3 regions of the Agrobacterium sp. O3.4 genome follow, and region 2 is predicted to be linked to each of the others. Evidence: predicted binding sites of a transcription regulator. Region 2 holds the regulator's gene; each other region holds the start of a gene.
The links. The regulator LexA, encoded in region 2, represses DNA repair genes until DNA is damaged. The targets are predictions, from matches to a motif close to TGTTCNNNNTGTGTTCNG.
Positions count from the first base shown of each region.

Region 1: the regulator LexA is predicted to act here: its motif matches at 4,651-4,668, upstream of M0412_RS11190 (DNA recombination protein RmuC).
Region 3: the regulator LexA is predicted to act here: its motif matches at 3,723-3,740, upstream of dnaE (DNA polymerase III subunit alpha).

Region 1 covers NZ_JALPZP010000001.1:2,296,582-2,303,268, forward strand. The annotation lists gene dapD (2,3,4,5-tetrahydropyridine-2,6-dicarboxylate N-succinyltransferase) at 1-439, shown strand, start outside; gene dapE (succinyl-diaminopimelate desuccinylase) at 454-1,650, shown strand; gene M0412_RS11170 (hypothetical protein) at 1,634-2,230, shown strand; gene truA (tRNA pseudouridine(38-40) synthase TruA) at 2,252-3,052, opposite strand; gene fmt (methionyl-tRNA formyltransferase) at 3,052-3,987, opposite strand; gene def (peptide deformylase) at 4,038-4,550, opposite strand; gene M0412_RS11190 (DNA recombination protein RmuC) at 4,700-5,893, shown strand; gene M0412_RS11195 (ribokinase) at 5,947-6,687, shown strand, end outside.
Region 2 covers NZ_JALPZP010000001.1:1,202,274-1,208,960, forward strand. The annotation lists gene M0412_RS05805 (septum formation initiator family protein) at 1-11, opposite strand, end outside; gene eno (phosphopyruvate hydratase) at 356-1,630, opposite strand; gene kdsA (3-deoxy-8-phosphooctulonate synthase) at 1,768-2,613, opposite strand; gene M0412_RS05820 (VOC family protein) at 2,613-3,494, opposite strand; gene lexA (transcriptional repressor LexA) at 3,707-4,429, shown strand; gene M0412_RS05830 (glutathione S-transferase family protein) at 4,843-5,520, shown strand; gene M0412_RS05835 (ComEC/Rec2 family competence protein) at 5,540-6,687, opposite strand, start outside.
Region 3 covers NZ_JALPZP010000001.1:1,309,472-1,316,158, forward strand. The annotation lists gene dnaE (DNA polymerase III subunit alpha) at 7-3,510, opposite strand; gene M0412_RS06325 (ABC transporter ATP-binding protein) at 3,979-4,662, opposite strand; gene M0412_RS06330 (lipoprotein-releasing ABC transporter permease subunit) at 4,678-5,985, opposite strand; gene proS (proline--tRNA ligase) at 6,113-6,687, opposite strand, start outside.

The DNA of each region.
Region 1 (6,687 bases), 1.1 Mb from region 2:
TTACGTCGATGAAGGCACGATGGTCGACACCTGGGCAACCGTTGGCTCCTGCGCGCAGATCGGCAAGAATGTGCACCTCTCCGGCGGCGTCGGCATTGGCGGCGTTCTGGAGCCGCTGCAGGCCGGCCCGACCATCATCGAGGATAACTGCTTCATCGGCGCCCGCTCGGAAGTCGTTGAAGGCTGCATCGTGCGCGAAGGCGCCGTTCTCGGCATGGGCGTGTTCATCGGCAAGTCGACCAAGATCGTCGACCGCGCTACCGGCGAAATCACCTATGGCGAAGTTCCGCCCTATTCCGTCGTCGTTGCCGGCACCATGCCGGGCAAGCCTTTCCCGAACGGCGAGCCGGGCCCAAGCCTCTATTGCGCCGTGATCGTCAAGCGCGTCGATGAAAAGACCCGCTCCAAGACCGGCATCAACGAGCTTCTGCGCGACTGATAAAAGCTGATACCATGACCATGACCGATCCCGTTGCCAATCTCGCCGCCCTCATCCGTTGCCCGTCGGTGACGCCTGCGGAAGGCGGCGCGCTTTCCCTGCTCGACAGCCTGCTTTCGCCGCTTGGCTTTGCGGTTGAAAGGATGATTGCAAGCGAGGCGGGAACGCCTGACGTGGAAAACCTCTATGCCCGGCTCGGCACCGAAGGTCCGCATCTGATGTTTGCGGGCCATACGGATGTCGTTCCCGTGGGTGACGAGGCCGCATGGAGCCATCCCCCCTTCTCGGCAGAGATTGCCGGCGGGGAAATGTACGGCCGCGGTGCGGTGGATATGAAGGGCGGCATTGCCTGTTTCGTCGCGGCCATTGCCCGCCATATCGAAAAACACGGCAAACCACAGGGCTCCGTTTCTTTCCTGATTACCGGCGACGAGGAAGGCCCGTCAATCAACGGCACCTCCAAGCTGCTGGAATGGGCGGCTGCCAAAGGCGAGACATGGGATGCCTGCGTGGTGGGGGAGCCGACCAATCCCGACCAGCTGGGCGACATGATCAAGATCGGTCGTCGCGGATCGCTTTCCGGCCGGATAACGGTGCATGGCGTTCAGGGCCATGCCGCCTACCCGCATCTCGCGGACAACCCCATTCGCGGGCTGCTGCAGCTGACCCATGCGCTGATGCACCCGCCCTTCGATCACGGCACGGATAATTTCCAGCCCTCCAATCTGGAAGTCACGACCGTCGATACCGGCAATGCCGCCACAAATGTCATCCCCTCACGGGCGACGGCGGCCTTCAACATTCGTTTCAACGATACCTGGACAGCCGAAAGCCTGCGGGCGGAAATCATCCGCCGTCTGGATGCGGCTGCCACCGAAGGTGAGCTTCGCCCTGACCGCAGCCCGGTCAAATACGAGATCGTCTGGGCGGACCGACCGGCCCACGTTTTCCTGACGCGCAACAATGCGCTCATCTCGTCGCTGTCAGGCGCTGTCGAGGCCGTTACCGGCAAGGAGCCGAAACTTTCGACCACCGGCGGCACCTCGGATGCGCGCTTCATCAAGGATTATTGCCCGGTGGTGGAATTCGGCCTCGTCGGACAAACGATGCATATGGTCGATGAGCGTGTGGCGGTTGCCGATCTCGAGACACTGACGCGCATCTACGAAACCTTTATCGAACGATGGTTCGCCCATGCCGACGGCAAGTGAAATAAGGCTTTATCTGAAGGGCCTGTGGCTGCTGCTGCTCGGCGACCATACCGGTGCGCGTTATCTGGATCTCTCCGAGCGCGGCATGTGGCGCTCCTTCTATTCTGCCCTCTGGTGCCTGCCCGCTATGCTGGTGTCCTGGCTGTGGCTGCGCGCGGCCTTCCTCGCTGGATGTCCACCGGGCACCGGAACCGGGCTGATCTTCTTTTTCCGTCTGGCGATGGTCGAAGCCATCTGCTGGATCGTGCCGCTGCTGCTGATCGGCATGCTGCTCTTTGCCTTCGGTGCCCGGGAAAAATTCGCGCCGCTGGTCACCACCATGAACTGGCTGTCGCTACCGTTTTCCTATGCCTATGCCGTTCTGATCCTGATCGCTTTCTTCCTGCCGCCCTTGCAGGGGCTGATCGCCATCCTGTGGCTGGCGCTGCTTCTGTCGCTGGTCTTCGCCTTTTCGCGGATCGTGCGGTTCTTCATCCGCGACCAGTCGCTGCTCGTCTCCGCCATCGTCATGACGCTGCTGGTGCCGGGCATGCTTCTGTCGGAGGCGCTGCAGCGTTTTCTTGGCGTCTACCCGGCTTGATCGTCGATACTGACTTCTGGGTCAGTCCGCGTCTTCCACGGTCTCGACTTTTGAATGCACACGCGGCGGAATGACATCAGGATAATCCACCTGCATGAAATAAAGACCGTCCGGCGGCGCAACCGGGCCGCAGGCCTTGCGATCCCGTGCTTCCAGTGCCGCGCGCACATCCTCCGGTGTCATGGCGCCTTCACCGGCCATTTTCAGCGTACCGGCGAAAGAGCGGATCTGGTTATGCAGGAAACTCTGCGCCGTCGCGCGGATTTCGATGAGGTCGCCATTGCGTGTCACATCCAGCCGGTCGAGTGTCCGGATCGGGCTGCTCGCCTGGCAATGAACCGAGCGAAAGGTGGTGAAATCATGCCGGCCGACAAGCATCTGCGCAGCCGCGTGCATGCGCTCATGGTCCATGTCTTTCGAAACCCACCATGCACGTTTGTGTTCCAGCGCCAGCCGAGCCTTCCGGCAAATGATGCGATAGAGATAATGGCGGCGGGTGGCGGAAAAACGGGCATCGAAATCTTCCGTTACGGCTGCGACGTCCAGAACCGAGACGGCCTCCTTCGCCATCGCCAGATGGGCGTTCAACGCATTGCGAAGCTTGTAAGGCTCCCAGTCGCGAGAAAGATCGGCATGGGCCACCTGCCCGACGGCATGTACGCCGGAATCGGTACGGCCCGCACCGCGAATGGAAACGGTTTCCCCTGTCAGCGACCGGACGGCAGCCTCCAGCGCGCCTTGAACCGAGGGGCCGTTATCCTGTCTCTGCCAGCCAAAATAGGGTGAACCGTCATATTCGACGGTCATGCGGAAGCGTGGCATCAGCCGAGCCTCGTTGTGACGGGAACGGGGGTGCCACGAACGAAATCGGCGGCCGACATCGGCTTGCCGCCCGCCTTTTGCAGGCGAGTGAGCCGAACGGCATCGCTGCCGCAGGCAATGGTGAGGGCATCATCCAGCACGGTGCCCGCTTCTCCCATGCCGCTCGCCAGCTCAGAGGCCAGAACCTTCACACGCTCGGCCTTGCCGCCAATATCCATTTCCAGCCATGCGCCGGGAAAAGGCGAAAGGCCACGAATATGGTTATGGACATCCTGTGCAGGGCGGGAGAAATCGATGCGGGTCTCACCCTTGTCGATCTTCGAAGCGTAAACAACACCCTCTTCGGCCTGTGTGATGAGGGGCAGGTCGTCTGCTTCCAGCCTGTCCATCGCCTGCCGCATCAGCCGCGCGCCTGCGAGCATGAGACTGTCGTGCAGCTCGCCGGCTGTCATATTCTCGCCGATCGCGACCTTTGCGGTCAGCGCGACGGGGCCGGTATCGAGCCCCTTTTCCATTTTCATGACCATCATCCCGGTCTCGGCATCGCCGGCCATGATCGCCCGCTGGATGGGAGCCGCACCCCGCCAGCGCGGCAACAGGGAAGCGTGGCCATTATAACAGCCAAGGCGCGTGCCGGTGAGGATCGCTTCAGGCAACAGCAACCCGTAAGCCACGACAACCGCCACATCTGCGTTGAAGTCCCGGAACTGCTGGCGATCTTCCTCGGCCTTGAAGTTCACGGGCGTCAGCACGGGCAGGCCCAGAAGTTCGGCCGCCTGATGTACGGGAGACTTCTGCAGATCGAGGCCACGACGACCGCCGGGACGCGGCGGCTGCGTATAAACGGCAACGACCTCGTGACCCGCTTCCACCAATGCACGCAAGGTGGGAACGGAAAAATCCGGCGTGCCCATGAAGATGATGCGAAGAGACATCGTCGCCCCCTGCCCTTTGTGCCCTTCCGTCTCCAGACAAGGAGGACGGATCAGACCTTTACGCGGGCCGCTTTGGTGAATTTCTTGATGACCATGTCGCGTTTCAGCCGCGAGATATGGTCGATGAACAGAACACCATTCAGGTGATCGATCTCATGCTGCAGGCACGTGGCGAGAAGCCCGTCCGCCTCGACGGTCTGCTGCTTGCCGTCACGGCCGACATAGCGCACCGTCAGCGCCGCTGGGCGCTCGACTTCGGCGTAATAATCGGGAATGGAGAGGCAGCCTTCCTCATAGGTCGAAATATCGTCCGACACCTTGAGGATTTCCGGGTTGATGAAGACGACGGGGGTCTTTTCCTCGCCTTCACGCGCAACATCAATCACCAGCATACGGCGCGCCACGCCGACCTGGATGGCGGCAAGGCCAATGCCCGGCGCATCATACATGGTTTCCAGCATGTCGTCGGCAAGGCGCAGCACCTCGGCATCCACCTGTTCGATGGGTTTCGATTGCTGGCGCAGCACGGGATCGGGCAAAATGATAAGCGGTTTGATAGTCATGGCTTCCCATAACGTATCTCTTGCGCGGAGGAAATAAAAAACACGAGCGGTCAAACCGCGCCGGGCTTCCGCTCTGCCGGACTCATTTCCGCCGCAGGAATGTTCTTGTTTTGATCTTACGAATCACAAGAAATCTGCTAGATTTAACCATGAGCATAGATTTATCCGTTCTCCTCGATCCGGCATTGCGGGCCGGTTCCGTCGATATCAGTTTCGGCGCGCTGCTCGCGGCTCTGCTTTTCGGTCTGGCGATCACATGGCTGGTCACAACGAACCGCGTGAAAAAAGCGGGAGCGGATGGAGAAATCTCCGACCTTCTGAAAACCCAGTCCGAACTGCACGGCCGGATTGCCGCCATGGCGGAGACGCTTGGCACACGCCAGACCGAGATGAGCCAGACGCTCAATCAGCGTCTCGACGGCATGTCGCAGCGGCTGGGCGAAACGCTGACGGAGCAGACCCGATCAACGCATGAAAATCTGAGCCGTCTTCAGGAGCGCTTGGCGGTCATCGATGCCGCACAGGGCAATATTCAGGATCTGGCCAAGGATGTGGTCGGGCTGCAGGCGATCCTTTCCAACAAGCAGACGCGAGGCGCCTTCGGACAGGCGCGCATGGAGGCGCTGATTGCCGATGCACTTCCCGCAGGTGCTTTCCAGCTTCAGCCCACACTTTCGAACGGTTACCGGCCGGACTGCACCATCAAGATGCCGAATAACGCGCCGCCGCTTGTCATCGACGCCAAGTTTCCGCTGGAAGCCTGGAACGCACTGAAAGCAGATGAGTCGCCGGAAGCGAAGCGCGCCGCCATTCAGCAGTTCCGGCGCGATATGGAAGTGCACATTCGCGACGTGGCCGAGAAATACCTCATCCGCGGCGAGACGCAGGATACGGCCTTCATCTTCGTGCCGTCCGAATCGATCTTCGCCGATATTCACCAGCATTTCGAATATCTGGTGCAGCGCGCCCATCGGGCTCGCGTCGTCATCGTATCGCCGTCCCTTCTGATGCTGTCGGTGCAGGTCATCCAGTCGGTGCTGAAAGATCAGCGCATGCGCGAGCAGGCGCATCTCATTCAAGGCGAAGTGGCGTTGCTGATGGACGATGTGCGGCGGCTGGACGACCGGACGCGCAAGCTGCAGGCTCATTTCGGGCTGGCGCAGAAGGACGTCGACATGATGCTGATTTCCTCAGACAAGGTCTTGGCGCGCGGCCAAAAAATTGAGGGCCTCGATTTTTCGCCGACGGAAAAAGAAGCTGCGCATGGGGAAATCGAGCAGGCCCGCCGCTTTGCGGATAACAGAGCCGGTGCGGCCAAATTGCGGGTAGTTGACGACGAGTGATCGTCTCGGGCAAAGTCGCCGTCTCGCTTGAATTTCATACGGACATGCCGCCCATGATTACTATTTTCGGCTCCATCAACATGGATCTCATCGCCACCGCCAAACGTCTTCCAAAACCCGGTGAAACCGTGACGGGAGAAAGCTTCTCCACCGCGGCGGGCGGAAAGGGAGCCAATCAGGCGCTTGCCGCAAAGCGGGCGGGCGCCACGGTCAAAATGGCCGGTGCAGCGGGTGACGATACCTTTGCCGCACCGGCGCTGACATTGTTGCGTGATGCCGGCACCGACCTCTCGCTCGTCAAGACCGCGCCGGGCCCGACCGGCACGGCGATGATCCTTATTGGTGAAGGCGGAGAGAACATGATCTCGGTCATTCCCGCCGCCAATGGCGAAGTGTCGGCATCCGACGCCGCCAAGGTCGTGGCGGAGATGTCGGCGGGCGATATTCTGATGCTGCAGTTCGAAATACCCGCATCCGCCATCGAAGCGGCGCTGACGGCCGCAAAGGCCAAGCGCGTCACCACCGTCATCAATACTGCCCCGCTGACCGCAGACGGACCGCGCCTTGCCGGCCTTGCCGATATCGTCATCGCCAACGAAACCGAGTTCGAGTTGCTGATCGGCAAGAACGGACTTTCCGGTTCGGAACGGGAAACCGAACTCAAGGCCTTACATGAAAAATCCGGCCAGACATTGATCGTCACACTTGGAGCGGACGGCGTGATCGCCATTCGCAATAGCAAGCTGTACCGGGCCGCCGGCCTGAAGATCGTACCCGTCGATACGGTTGGCGCA
Region 2 (6,687 bases):
CTGGTCCACATGCCGCAGAGAAGCCTTAAAACGCATAACCTTTGAGTCTCGAGACTAAGCCGGATTGTTTAACTATCCGTTGACCTTAAATTGCGATTGGCAATTGGGCATGAAAAAAGCCCGCCGGAGGGCGGGCTAAGAACGGCAGCGACGTCAAAAGAACCCTCGTCATGCCGGATTTGATCCGGCATCCAGCCACAGCGCGTCTGCGCTGTGGGGAGAGTCTTTCGCGATCAAGGACTTGATCGCGCTAGACCCCGGATCAGGTCCGGGTAACTGAATGCGGATGCTACCGCTCGCCTCTGAATGAGCCCGCCAAGGCGGCGGGCCGCATCACAAACCAATACTGCCGGAATTAACCGCGCAGGATCGAACGGCCGGCGTAGGCAGCCTGCGGACCCAGCATTTCTTCGATGCGGATCAGCTGGTTGTACTTTGCGAGCCGGTCGGAACGGGCAAGCGAGCCGGTCTTGATCTGACCGCAGTTCGTCGCAACAGCGAGATCGGCGATGGTGGAATCTTCCGTCTCGCCCGAACGGTGCGACATGACGGCGGTGTAACCAGCCTTGTGTGCGGTCTCAACTGCATCGAGCGTCTCGGAGAGCGAGCCGATCTGGTTGACCTTGACGAGGATGGAGTTTGCGACACCCATCTTGATACCATCGCGAAGGCGGGCGGAGTTGGTGACGAAGAGGTCGTCGCCGACCAGCTGGCACTTGTTGCCGATGAGATCGGTCAGAGCCTTCCAGCCGTCCCAGTCGTCTTCCGCCATGCCGTCTTCGACGGAGATGATCGGATACTTGGCAACGAGTTCAGCCAGATATTCGGCCTGCTCGATCGGCGAACGGGTCTTGCCTTCGCCTTCATAAACGTAGTTGCCGTTCTTGAAGAATTCGGTCGCAGCACAGTCAAGACCGATGAACATGTCGTCGCCCGGACGGTAGCCAGCCTTTTCGATCGACTTCATGATGAAATCGAGTGCTGCCGGCGCGCTTTCGAGACCCGGTGCAAAACCGCCCTCATCGCCGACATTGGTGTTGTGGCCCTGTGCGGACAGTTCTTTTTTGAGCGTATGGAACACTTCCGAGCCCATGCGCACGGCTTCACGGATGTTCTCCGCGCCAACCGGCAGGATCATGAATTCCTGGAAATCGATCGGGTTGTCGGCATGCGCGCCGCCATTGATGATGTTCATCATCGGAACCGGCAGCAGATGCGCGTTCGGGCCACCGACATAACGGTAAAGCGGCAGGCCGGAGGCTTCGGCTGCAGCCTTGGCGACAGCGAGCGACACACCGAGGATGGCGTTGGCGCCGATGCGCGACTTGTTCGGCGTACCGTCAAGCGCGATCATCATCTGGTCGATCTGGATCTGGTTTTCAGCGTCGAAACCGCCGATGGCGTCGAAGATTTCCGTATTGACGGCTTCAACCGCCTTTTCCACGCCCTTGCCGAGATAACGCTTGCCGCCATCGCGCAGCTCAACCGCTTCATGCGCGCCGGTCGAGGCGCCGGAGGGAACGGCCGCACGGCCCATGGAGCCGTCTTCGAGGTAAACATCGACTTCAACAGTCGGGTTGCCGCGGCTGTCGAGAATTTCGCGCGCGATGATATCGGTAATGGCAGTCATGGTCTCTCCCTTGGGAATGGAACAGATATTTTCCGTCGCCTGTCTTAGACGATGACGAAGAAATTACAATGACGGCGGGCGGCAGAAACGGAGCGCCCGCCATTTAAAATCGATTGGCACAAACGAAACGCACGGCCTCAGGCTTTGGTGATCGCGTCAAAGGCCAGAAGCTTTTCCAGCAGTTTCGGCATGTCCTTCAGGTGCACCATGTTGGGGCCGTCAGACGGTGCATTGTCCGGGTCCTCATGAGTCTCGATGAAGAGGCCGGCGACACCGACCGCCACGGCCGCGCGCGAAAGCGTCTCGACGAATTCGCGCTGGCCGCCGGTGGAACCGCCCTGCCCGCCCGGCTGCTGCACCGAATGGGTGGCGTCGAAGACAACAGGCGCGCCGAGCGAAGCCATGATCGGCAGCGAGCGCATGTCGGAGACCAGCGTGTTGTAACCGAAGGACGCGCCGCGCTCGCACAGGAGCACATTCGGGTTGCCGCTTTCGTTGAGCTTGGCCAGCACGTTTTTCATGTCCCAGGGCGCCAGAAACTGGCCCTTCTTGACGTTGATGACGCGGCCGGTCCTGGCGGCGGCGACGAGAAGATCGGTCTGGCGGCTGAGGAAGGCAGGAATCTGCAACACATCCACCACTTCGGATACGATAGTGCATTGTTCCTCGGTGTGAATGTCAGTCAGAACAGGAAAACCGTATTCCTTCTTCAGATCGGTAAAAACCTGCATCGCGCTGTCAAGGCCGATGCCGCGCTTGCCGGAAAGCGACGTGCGGTTCGCCTTGTCGAAGGAGGATTTATAAACGAGGCCGATGCCCAGGCTGTCGCAAAGTTCCTTCAGCACGCCGGCAATCATGAAGGCATGTTCGCGGCTTTCCATCTGGCAGGGGCCGGCAATCAGCGAAAAACGCTCGGTATTGGAAAAGGAGACCTTGCTGGCGCCATCGCCGGCGGTGACTTTGAGATTGTTCGTAACGCTCATCATTTTTCCTCGAAGGCGAAGGCAACGCCCTGACCGGGTGCTGCGGGCACCACCAGCCGGCCAGCCGCTTCTGTGCTGGACACGCCATTAGCAGCAAGTACCGCTTCTGTCACGGCAAGATCGCGAACGGAAAAGACGATGCCTGCGCCGCGCAATCCACCGCCGCCCTCTTCGGGAATATTAAAGGCATGTCCGCCGAAGACCGGCTTTTGCGTCAGTCTTATGCGGGCATTGCCGGTTGCGAAAAGCACATCACCATCCGGGGACATTTTGCCATCACAGCCGAAAACAGTTTCGATTAGCCGCACCGCATTCGCATCACCACCGGAAAACAGGACGATCTCGCTGAGACCGGAAACGCCGTTAGCATGGCGCTCCAGCACTGAGCGGTCGCCCGGCAGGGCCTGCAGCCGCTGGCAACTGAACAGAAAGAAATCCTCCGCGGAACCGCCTGCTGCAAAAGCCAGCCGGAAGGCCGCCTCGCTCTGCGAACCATCCGGCATTTTGACCGGCCGCGAAAATTCAAAGCCATTCCCGGCCGAGAGGCCCGCGGCTACGAATCGGTCGTGATCGCCACGAGCGTCCTGTGTCGCAGCGACCAGAGCGGAAAATCCCTCGCCTGCAACCTGTTTCCGGAAGGCCTGGTCCCGCCCGGTGAACACATCTCCGCGATCAATCGATGCATTATAGTTAGCCGGGTTAGCGATTGCGAGAGGCTCCAGATACGTTCCATCGGCGAAAAAAACGCAGGCATTCTGCGTGCCGAAGGGGTGAAGAGCCGCAGGCGCTACCGTAAATCCCAGGTTTCCAAGGCGATTTGCCGCAATGTCGATGTGCTCGACAGGCAATACGAGATGGTCGATGTGGTATGGTTTCGTCATTTCCCTGCTTCCTCCTGTCGCATGCGGCATGGCCATGCCGGAACAGTCCGGACGGCAGAAAAGCACAATTTCGTGCTTTCAGGCAAATTATCAAAACAACAGATAGCAGCTTCACGAAATTTTAGGGGATTGCGGAACACATATGGAACATATAGTGTTCGTTCTGTATTTGTTTCGCGACCTCCACTACGATTCTCAAGGGTGTTTTCCTCATGCTCACGCGCAAACAGCAGGAATTGCTTCTCTTCATTCATGAACGAATGAAAGAGTCCGGCGTGCCGCCCTCCTTCGATGAAATGAAGGACGCACTCGATCTTGCTTCCAAATCCGGCATCCACCGGCTGATAACCGCCCTCGAAGAGCGCGGCTTTATTCGCCGGCTACCTAACAGGGCACGGGCGCTGGAAGTCATCAAGCTACCGGAGGCCTATGCGCCTGGTGCGAGGCCGCAGCGCGGCTTTTCGCCAAGCGTCATCGAAGGCAGCCTCGGCAAACCGAAGGCACCGGAACCCGCACCTGCGCCCAAGGCGCCCGCCAACGATCTCGGTGGTGCTGCCACGGTGCCGGTCATGGGCCGCATCGCCGCCGGCGTGCCGATTTCCGCCATCCAGAACAACACCCATGATGTTGCCGTACCGGTGGACATGCTGGGTTCGGGTGAACATTACGCGCTCGAAGTTAAGGGCGATTCGATGATCGAGGCGGGGATTTTCGACGGCGATACCGTCATCATCCGCAACAGCAATACCGCCAATCCGGGCGATATCGTCGTGGCACTGGTGGATGACGAGGAAGCGACGCTGAAGCGGTTCCGCCGCAAGGGCGCTTCCATCGCGCTGGAAGCCGCCAACCCCGCTTATGAAACCCGTATCTTCGGGCCTGACCGGGTAAAAATTCAAGGCAAGCTGGTCGGGCTTATACGCCGTTACCATTGATCTGAATTGGCCGTCATTCTCTCGAGACAGGTGTCGTCATGCGGCGGCGCCTGTCGAAGATAACGGCAATTTCTTAGTTCGACTGACCATGTGAGTCTCGGGCACTCCTATTCTTCCCGCAGACGGATACATCTCGTCTGGTAAAGATCAGTTCCAGTTTCATATGGATATCTTTGTCGCGCACTCCTCACCGGCCTGTTATCACCAATGCGTCGTACGCCGTGGACTTCTGATCGCGTGAGGTCGTTGACGCTTGCGGGATGCGGCCGGCCTGACGCTGCCACCGAATGGTGACACTCGATGCAAAGCCCCTGCCATTCATCAACGCGATTTATGAGTGCCATGGATTATTTTCGATATTCCATCATGCCCCGACAGGTATAGAAATGCGCGTCATATCCGGGAGATAAGCCATGTACGATCTTTACATCGCCAACAAGAACTACTCTTCATGGTCACTGCGGCCGTGGGTGTTGATGCGCACTCTGGGTATCGCCTTTGATGAAAAACTTGTTCCGTTTGGCGAAGGTGTCGCCTTTTCCAGCTTCTCGCCGACCGGCAAAGTGCCTTGCCTTGTCGATGATGGCGTGACGATATGGGAAACGCTGTCGATCGCCGAATATCTCGCAGAACGGCACCAGGGCGTCTGGGCAGGCGACAAGCAGGCGCGGGCATGGTCGCGTTCGGCGGCGAGTGAAATGCATGCCGGCTTTTCCTCGCTGCGCAATCTTTATCCGATGTCGGTCGGTATTCGGGTCAAGCCGAAGGGTGGCGATGCCGGGCTTGCGGCAGACATAAAGCGCATCGATGCGCTATGGAGCGAAGGTCTGACAAAATTCGGCGGTCCTTATCTTGCCGGTCAGAAATTCACGGCGGTCGATGCTTTCTTCTGCCCTGTCGCGTTCCGTTTCCAGACCTATGGCGCTGATCTTTCACCTGCGGCAAAAGCCTATTGCGACCGGCTGCTGGCCCTGCCCGCCATGCGTGAATGGTATGAAGCCGGTTTGAATGAGATCTGGCGCGATGCGGCGCATGAGGAGGAAATCGGCGGCATTGGTGAAATGACTGCCGATCTGCGTGTGAAGGTCTGAATATCCATGCTGGCGACGTTCATTGCGGTGTCGCCAGCAACTGCCTGACTGGTTCCGGCACCTCGTATTCGAAACGGTCGGTTTTCCAGTTGTAATAGCGGTGCTCGCTCCATGGCCTGTCCGCCCCGGCAATCGCCGCGCGCAGCCGTCCGACGACCGCAGGCTGATCGCTGTCGGCAAAGTTTATTTCCACCGAACCAATGCGCCGCAATATATCCCGGTTGAGCAGAAGCGCACCTGAGCGGCATTGTGAAAACGAGGTCCTGCGGGAAACGACGACAATATCGGCGATGTCGCAGGCTTTTCCGGCAAACCGGCCGTCTTCCAGAACGACGATCCACTCCCCGCTCCCGGCGCGCGCCACGCACCATATGCCTTTGCTGCAGGTGAAGACGCCGGGTTCCGCATCTTTCAGCGCTGCCGTCATCTGCCGTGTCACCGCCCTCGTCTCCTCCGGCGTAAGTTTTGATTTTGTGGTCAATCCTACACTGGTTATTGCGGCCTCCGCTTTGAGATTGACCGGTGGAACGGGCTGTTCCGGCAACAGGAGTGCTCTTTGCCACTGGCCGTATACGAAGTCCTGCGGTCGCGTTTTTGTCGTATAGGCTTTGCCGTCGTCCAGCAGCGCCACCAGTTCCCCCTCCTCGTGAATGAGCAGATCCGGGCCATCGCGATAGGCCGTGGCCGCCGACAGGCCGAAGGCGGAAACAAGAAGCGGAATACCAAGCAATGCAAGCCGGCTGCGCAGCAAGGTGAGCAGCAGGAAACCGGCGGAGCCGAGACCAATGAACCACTCATGCGGCCGCCCCGTTGCTGCACTGCCGCCCCAGGACGCCACTTCATTGGCGACTTCGATGACAAGCGCCATGCCATAACCCATGATCTTCAGGAACGGCCCGTCGAGCCCGAACGGCATCAGCAGCATGGCGAGCAGGCCAAAGGGCATGACGATCAGCGACATCAGCGGCATGGCAGCCAGATTGGCGAAAAGTCCATAGGTGGTGACACGATGGAAATGCTCGGCCGAATAGATCGCCGTCGAAACTCCGCCAATCAGCGACGTGGTAATGACCCCGCCAATGATGGTTCCTGCCATTTGCGCCGCCGTCATCCATACCGGTCTGCGTCCGATCAACAGTCGCTCGTGATCGCCGCGCCGGCGGCCCC
Region 3 (6,687 bases), 110 kb from region 2:
GAACCCTTAAACCAGTTCCACATCAACGACGCCGGGGGCGGCGCGAAGTGCTGCGGCGATCTCAGGTGAAATGCGGTATTTCTCCGTCAGTTCCACTTCGATTTCGCGGCTGCCCTCATCCTTGATGACGATGAAATAGACAGACCCGTCACCCTTGGTATTGAGGTGGCGGGCGACTGTTTTCAACGGGCCGGAATCGCGCACATAAACGCGCAGCGCCTTCTGCATCTGCACGGACTTCTCCTCCAGCGACTGAGCCGTCTGGATGCGCAGACCGATGCCTTCCGGGCGTTCTTCCGCCTGCACGGTGATGACAAGCGATTTGCCGACCTCCAGCAGCTCACGAAACTGAGCAAGCCCTTCGGAAAACAGCACCGCCTCATATTGCCCCGATGCATCCGAGAAGGTGACGATGCCCATCTTGTTGCCGGTGCGGGTCTTGCGCTCCTGCTTGCCGGTGACGGTGCCGGCCAGACGCCCGGCGGTGGCGCCCTGTTTCACGGCGGCGGAAAAATCAGCGATATTCTGCACACGCAACTTTTCCAGCACGGGGCGATAGGTGTCGAGCGGATGGGCGGTGAGGTAAAAACCGAGCACCTGATATTCCCGCAACAGCTTTTCCGAGGCAAGCCAGGGCTGGAAGGCCGGCAGCACCAGCTTTTCCGGGCCGTTACCACCACCGGAACCGAACATGTCCGACTGGCCGACGGTGCGGTTGTTCTGCGCCATCTGCGCATAACCGATGATACGGTCGAGCCCGCCAATCAGTTCGGCGCGATCGCGGCCGAAACAGTCGAAGCCGCCGGCATTGATGAGGCTTTCCAGCACACGCCGGTTGATCTGTTTGGGATCGATACGCAGGCAGAAATCCTCAAGGCTCGTGAACGGCTTGTCGCCGCGCACTTCGACGATATGTTCGACCGCGCCCTCGCCGACGCCCTTGATGGCGGCCAGCGAATAATAGATGCGGTTTTCACCGGTCTCGAACTGGCGGAAAGACGTCTGCACCGAAGGCGCTACGACCTCGATGCCGAGGCGGCCGGCATCCTGCCGGAAATCGTTGAGCTTTTCCGTGTTCGCCATATCGAGCGTCATGGAGGCCGCCAGGAACTCCACCGGATAATGCGCCTTCATATAGGCGGTCTGGTAAGAAACGATGGCGTAAGCGGCGGCATGGCTCTTGTTGAAGCCGTAATTGGCGAACTTCGCCAGAAGGTCGAAGATGGTGTCGGCCTGCGGTTTCGACACGCCGTTCTTGATGGCGCCATCGACGAAACGCTCGCGCTGCTTGTCCATCTCCTCCTTGATCTTCTTGCCCATGGCACGGCGCAGAAGATCGGCTTCGCCGAGCGAATAACCTGACAGGACCTGGGCGATCTGCATCACCTGTTCCTGATAGACGATAACGCCCTGCGTTTCCTTGAGCAGATGGTCGATGGTGGGGTGGATGGACTCCAGCTCCTCCTCGCCATGTTTGCGGGCATTATAGACCGGGATGTTTTCCATCGGGCCCGGACGATAAAGCGCCACCAGCGCGATGATATCCTCGATGCAGTCCGGGCGCATGCCGATCAGCGCCTTGCGCATGCCCGCACTTTCCACCTGGAACACGCCGATGGTCTCGCCACGCGACAACATCTCATAGGTTTTCGTGTCGTCCAGCGGAATGGCGGCAAGATCGACCTTGATGCCGCGCTTGGCGACAAAATCCACGGCGACCTTCAATACCGTCAGCGTCTTCAGGCCGAGGAAGTCGAATTTGACGAGACCGGCGCTTTCCACCCATTTCATGTTGAACTGGGTGACCGGCATGTCGGAGCGCGGATCGCGATACATCGGCACCAGCTTCGACAGCGGCCGGTCACCGATGACGATACCGGCGGCGTGGGTGGAGGCGTGGCGGTAAAGCCCTTCGATCTTTTGGGCGATATCCAGGAGGCGGGCGACGACGGGTTCCTTGTCCGCCTCTTCCTGCAGGCGCGGCTCTTCCTCGATGGCCTTTGACAAAGGCGTCGGGTTGGCCGGGTTATTGGGTACCAGCTTGCAGATCTTGTCCACCTGCCCATAGGGCATTTCCAGCACGCGGCCAACATCGCGCAATGCCGCACGCGCCTGCAGCGAACCGAAGGTGATGATCTGCGCCACCTGCTCGCGGCCATATTTGCGCTGCACATAACGGATCACCTCTTCGCGGCGATCCTGGCAGAAGTCGATGTCGAAGTCCGGCATCGAGACACGCTCGGGATTGAGGAAGCGCTCGAACAGCAACGAGAAGCGCAACGGATCGACATCGGTGATGGTCAGTGCATAAGCCACAAGCGAGCCGGCGCCCGAACCGCGGCCGGGACCAACAGGGATGTCCTGCTGCTTGGCCCATTTGATGAAGTCGGCAACGATCAGGAAGTAACCGGGGAATTTCATGCGCGAGATGACGCCGAGTTCGAAATCCAGTCTCTCGCGATAATCCTGCTCCGTATAGCCGGGCGACATGCCGAGCGCCGCAAGCCGCTGGTCGAGCCCCTCCACCGCCTGGCGGCGAAGCTCCTCTGTTTCGGCATGTTCGGCCGCTTCCGGATCTTCGCTGGCGCCGGTGAAACGTGGCAGGATGGGCCCGCGTTTTTTCAGCACATAGGAGCAGCGCAGCGCAATCTCGACGGTATTTTCCAGCGCCTCGGGAAGGTCGGCAAACAGCGCCGTCATCTCCTGCCGGCTTTTCAGATAATGATCGGGTGTCAGGCGGAAGCGGCTGTCATCGGAAACGATGGCATTATGCGCCACCGCCATCAGGGCGTCATGCGCCTCATAGTCTGCCTTGGAAGGGAAAAACGCCTCATTGGTGGCAACCAGCGGGATATCATGTTCATAGGCAAGGCCGATCATGCGTCGCTCGTGGGAGCGGTCATAACCGGACTGGCGCTGCAATTCGATATAGAGCCTGTCACCAAAGAGCGACTTCAGCGTCAGCAGCCGCTCTTTGGCCTGCGCGGCATGGCCTTCCTTCAACGCCATATCGACAGGACCGCCAGTGGCGCCCGTCAATGCGATGAGCCCGGCATTGGAGGCCTCTTCCAGCCAAGCGCGGGTAACATGCACGGAATGTCCGCCACTGCCCTCGCCTTCCAGATAGGCGCGGCTGATCAGGTCCACCAGCCGCTCGTAACCTTCGGCATTGGCAGCCAGAAGCACGATGGCTGGGAGCTTGGCGAGGTGGCTGTTGTGATTGCGGCGATCCTCCGCCGCATCCTGCATGTCGATCGACACCTGGCAACCGATGATCGGCTGCAGACCTTCGTCACGCGCTTTTTCGGAAAACTCCAGCGCAACGAAAAGATTGTTGGTGTCGGTGATGGCAATTGCCGGCTGGCCATCTGCAACGGCCTTGGACATGATTTTCTTGAGGGGTAATGCCCCCTCAAGCAGGGAGTAAGCGGAATGAACCCGCAAATGGACGAAACCAGGCGTTTTCAGCGTTTCGTCAGAGTTTTCTCCACGCACAACCGTATCGCCCATATCGTCGTCCTGTCATTCTGAATCGAGGGGGCGATTTTCCGATTTCCGGCGCTTAAAGTCCACAGGCTTGCGGCCTCCATACAGGCTTCTGCGCCGGTGTTTCCTTCACAGGGCAGTGAGGATTACCGAAAAGCTGGCAACAAAGACAGCGATGGAAGCGAAAGCGGCAACGTCACGGATGAAATCAGTCATTGGTCTCTCCTTACTCGTTATGTTCCAACTTTGTTCTCATTTTGTTCGATTGTCAACAGGGTTTTACTGATATTCCTCTTTCTAACGCGGCAGAATCGGCTGCGGTTCCGTTCCCATGATCGGCAAGCCCCTGACTCCAAAGCGAAAAAACCCGGAGGTTAAAACACCTCCGGGTTCGGAAAAAATTCAATTGTGGAAGAAGGAGCCGGCCCATGGAGGAGCCGCAGCGAAGCGACTCAGCCGCGTCGACGATATCGCCGGCTCAGACCGTGATGATCAGAAATCGACGATCTTGCCGTCTGCAAGCGTGACACGTCGGTCCATGCGGGCAGCGAGGTCGTGGTTATGGGTGGCGATCATCGCCGCAAGGCCGGACTGGCGCACTAAGGCCTCCAGCGCATCGAAAACATAATGCGCGGTTTCGGGATCGAGGTTGCCGGTCGGCTCATCCGCAAGCAGCAGAAGCGGCGCATTGGCAACCGCGCGCGCAATCGCCACACGCTGCTGCTCGCCACCGGAAAGTTCGGCCGGGCGATGTTCGCCGCGATGGCCGACGCGCATGTAGTCCAGCAGGGCGCTGGCACGCTTGCGCGCTTCGGCCTGTGTGAGACCGGCGATAAGCTGCGGCATCATCACATTTTCCACCGCCGAAAACTCCGGCAGGAGGTGATGGAACTGATAGACGAAACCGATGTCGCTGCGACGGATCGCGGTGCGGGTTTCATCCGGCAGACCGTTGCATGGCGCGCCATTGATGAAAACCTCACCCGCGTCAGGGTGCTCCAGAAGGCCCGCCAGATGCAGCAGTGTGGATTTCCCGGTACCGGAGGGGGCGACGAGCGCCACCATCTCACCGCTCCTCAATTCAAGATCGGCCTTGCGCAGAATGGAAAGCGACGTTTCACCCTGACCATAGGTCCGTTCCACACCGGTAAGCCGCAGCACTGTTTTTTTTGCCATATTGCGAAGCGGTCCTTATTCGTAACGCAGGGCCTGCACCGGATCGAGCTTGGAGGCCCGCCATGCTGGAAAGATCGTTGCCAGGAAAGAAAGCGTCAGCGCCATGATGACGACGGTGATGGTCTCGCTGATATCCATTTCGGCCGGCAGCTGGCTGAGGAAATAAAGCTGCGGGTCAAACAGCACCGTGCCGGATATCCAGGAGAAGAATTGCCGGATGGATTCCACGTTGAGGCAGACGATGACGCCGAGCGCCACGCCGGCAAAGGTGCCGACCGTGCCAATGGCCGCTCCGGTCATGAAGAATATCCGCATGACCGCGCCGGAACTGGCACCCATGGTGCGCAGAATGGCGATATCGCTGCCCTTGTCCTTCACCAGCATGATGAGGCCGGAAATGATGTTCAGCGCCGCCACCAGAACGATGAGGGTGAGGATCATGAACATCACGTTTCTTTCCACCTGCAGGGCGGAAAAGAAGGTCTGGTTCCGCTGTCGCCAGTCGGTGATATAGATCTGCCGTTCGGCGGCCTGCTCCACTAGCGGCCGGATGCCGTCAACGTCATCGGGGCGGCTGACATAAAGCTCGATGGATTGCACGATGCCGTCGGCATTGAAATAAAGCTGGGCTTCAGACAGCGGCATATAGATCATCGACGCGTCATATTCCGACATGCCGATCTCGAAGACGCCTGATATCTTGTAGGATTTGACGCGCGGATTGACGCCCATCGGCGTCACGTCGCCTTCCGGCGAAATGAGGGTGATATCATCACCCGCCGTTACGCCAAGCTGTGCGGCAAGCCGCGAGCCGACCAGAACACCGTCGCCCGCCATGAAGCCGACGAGATCGCCGGTCTTGATGTTGCTGGCAACTTCCTTGATCTTGTCGATATCCTCCTGGCGCACGCCACGCACCAGCGCGCCGGAGCCTGCGCCGCCTCGGCCGGAGGCCAATGTCTGGCCTTCCACCAGCGGCAGGGCCATGGTGACACCAGGCACGGCTGAAAACTTCTTCGCCAGCTCATCATAATTATTGAAGGGCTGGTCGATCGGCTGGACGATCATATGGCCGTTAATGCCGAGAATGCGCGAAATCAGCTCGGTGCGGAAACCATTCATGACCGCCATGACGATGATGAGCGTCGCAACGCCCAGCATGATGCCGACAAAAGAAAAACCGGCGATGACGGAAATGAACGCTTCCTTGCGCCGCGACCGCAGATAGCGCCAGGCCACCATGCGTTCAAAAGCGGAAAAAGGCCGGGCGGTCTTTTCCCGGGCGGAAGGAGCCGCACCCTTGTCAGCATCGGCTTTTGCCATGTCGTCTCCCTGATCTCAATCTGCAGGATCGGTCTTTTCCAAAGATCGGTCCCAATCGTAACGGCGCCTGCGCCATAAAACCGGAGCGGTCTTCGCATGAAGGCCGCTCCCATCTTTCCGTTCGTGCTTAGGCAAGCGCCTTGTTCATTGCCGCCTCGATTGTGACGGTTTCACGTTCACCGGTCTTGCGGTCCTTCACTTCGACTTCGCCATTCGCAACAGAACGCGGGCCGACGATGATCTGCATCGGCACACCGATCAGATCGGCGGTGGCAAACTTCTGGCCCGCACGGTCGTCGGTATCGTCGTAAAGAACATCCTTGCCGGCGTTGGAGAGCTGATAATACAGCTTTTCGCAAGCCGCATCACAGGCCGCATCGCCAGCCTTCATGTTGATGACAACAACATCAAAAGGCGCGACGGAGGCCGGCCAGATGATTCCGTTCTCATCATGCGATGCTTCAATGATGGCGGGAACAAGGCGTGTCGGGCCAATGCCATAGGAACCCATGTGGACAGGATGTTCCTTGCCGTCCTTGCCCTGCACTTTCGCACCCATCGGCTCGGAATATTTGGTGCCGAAATAGAAGATGTGGCCAACTTCGATACCGCGTGCGGAAAGACGCTCACCATCCGGAATGGCATCATAGGCTGCTTCTTCATGCATTTCGGAGGTGGCGGCATAATCGGCCGTCCACTCAT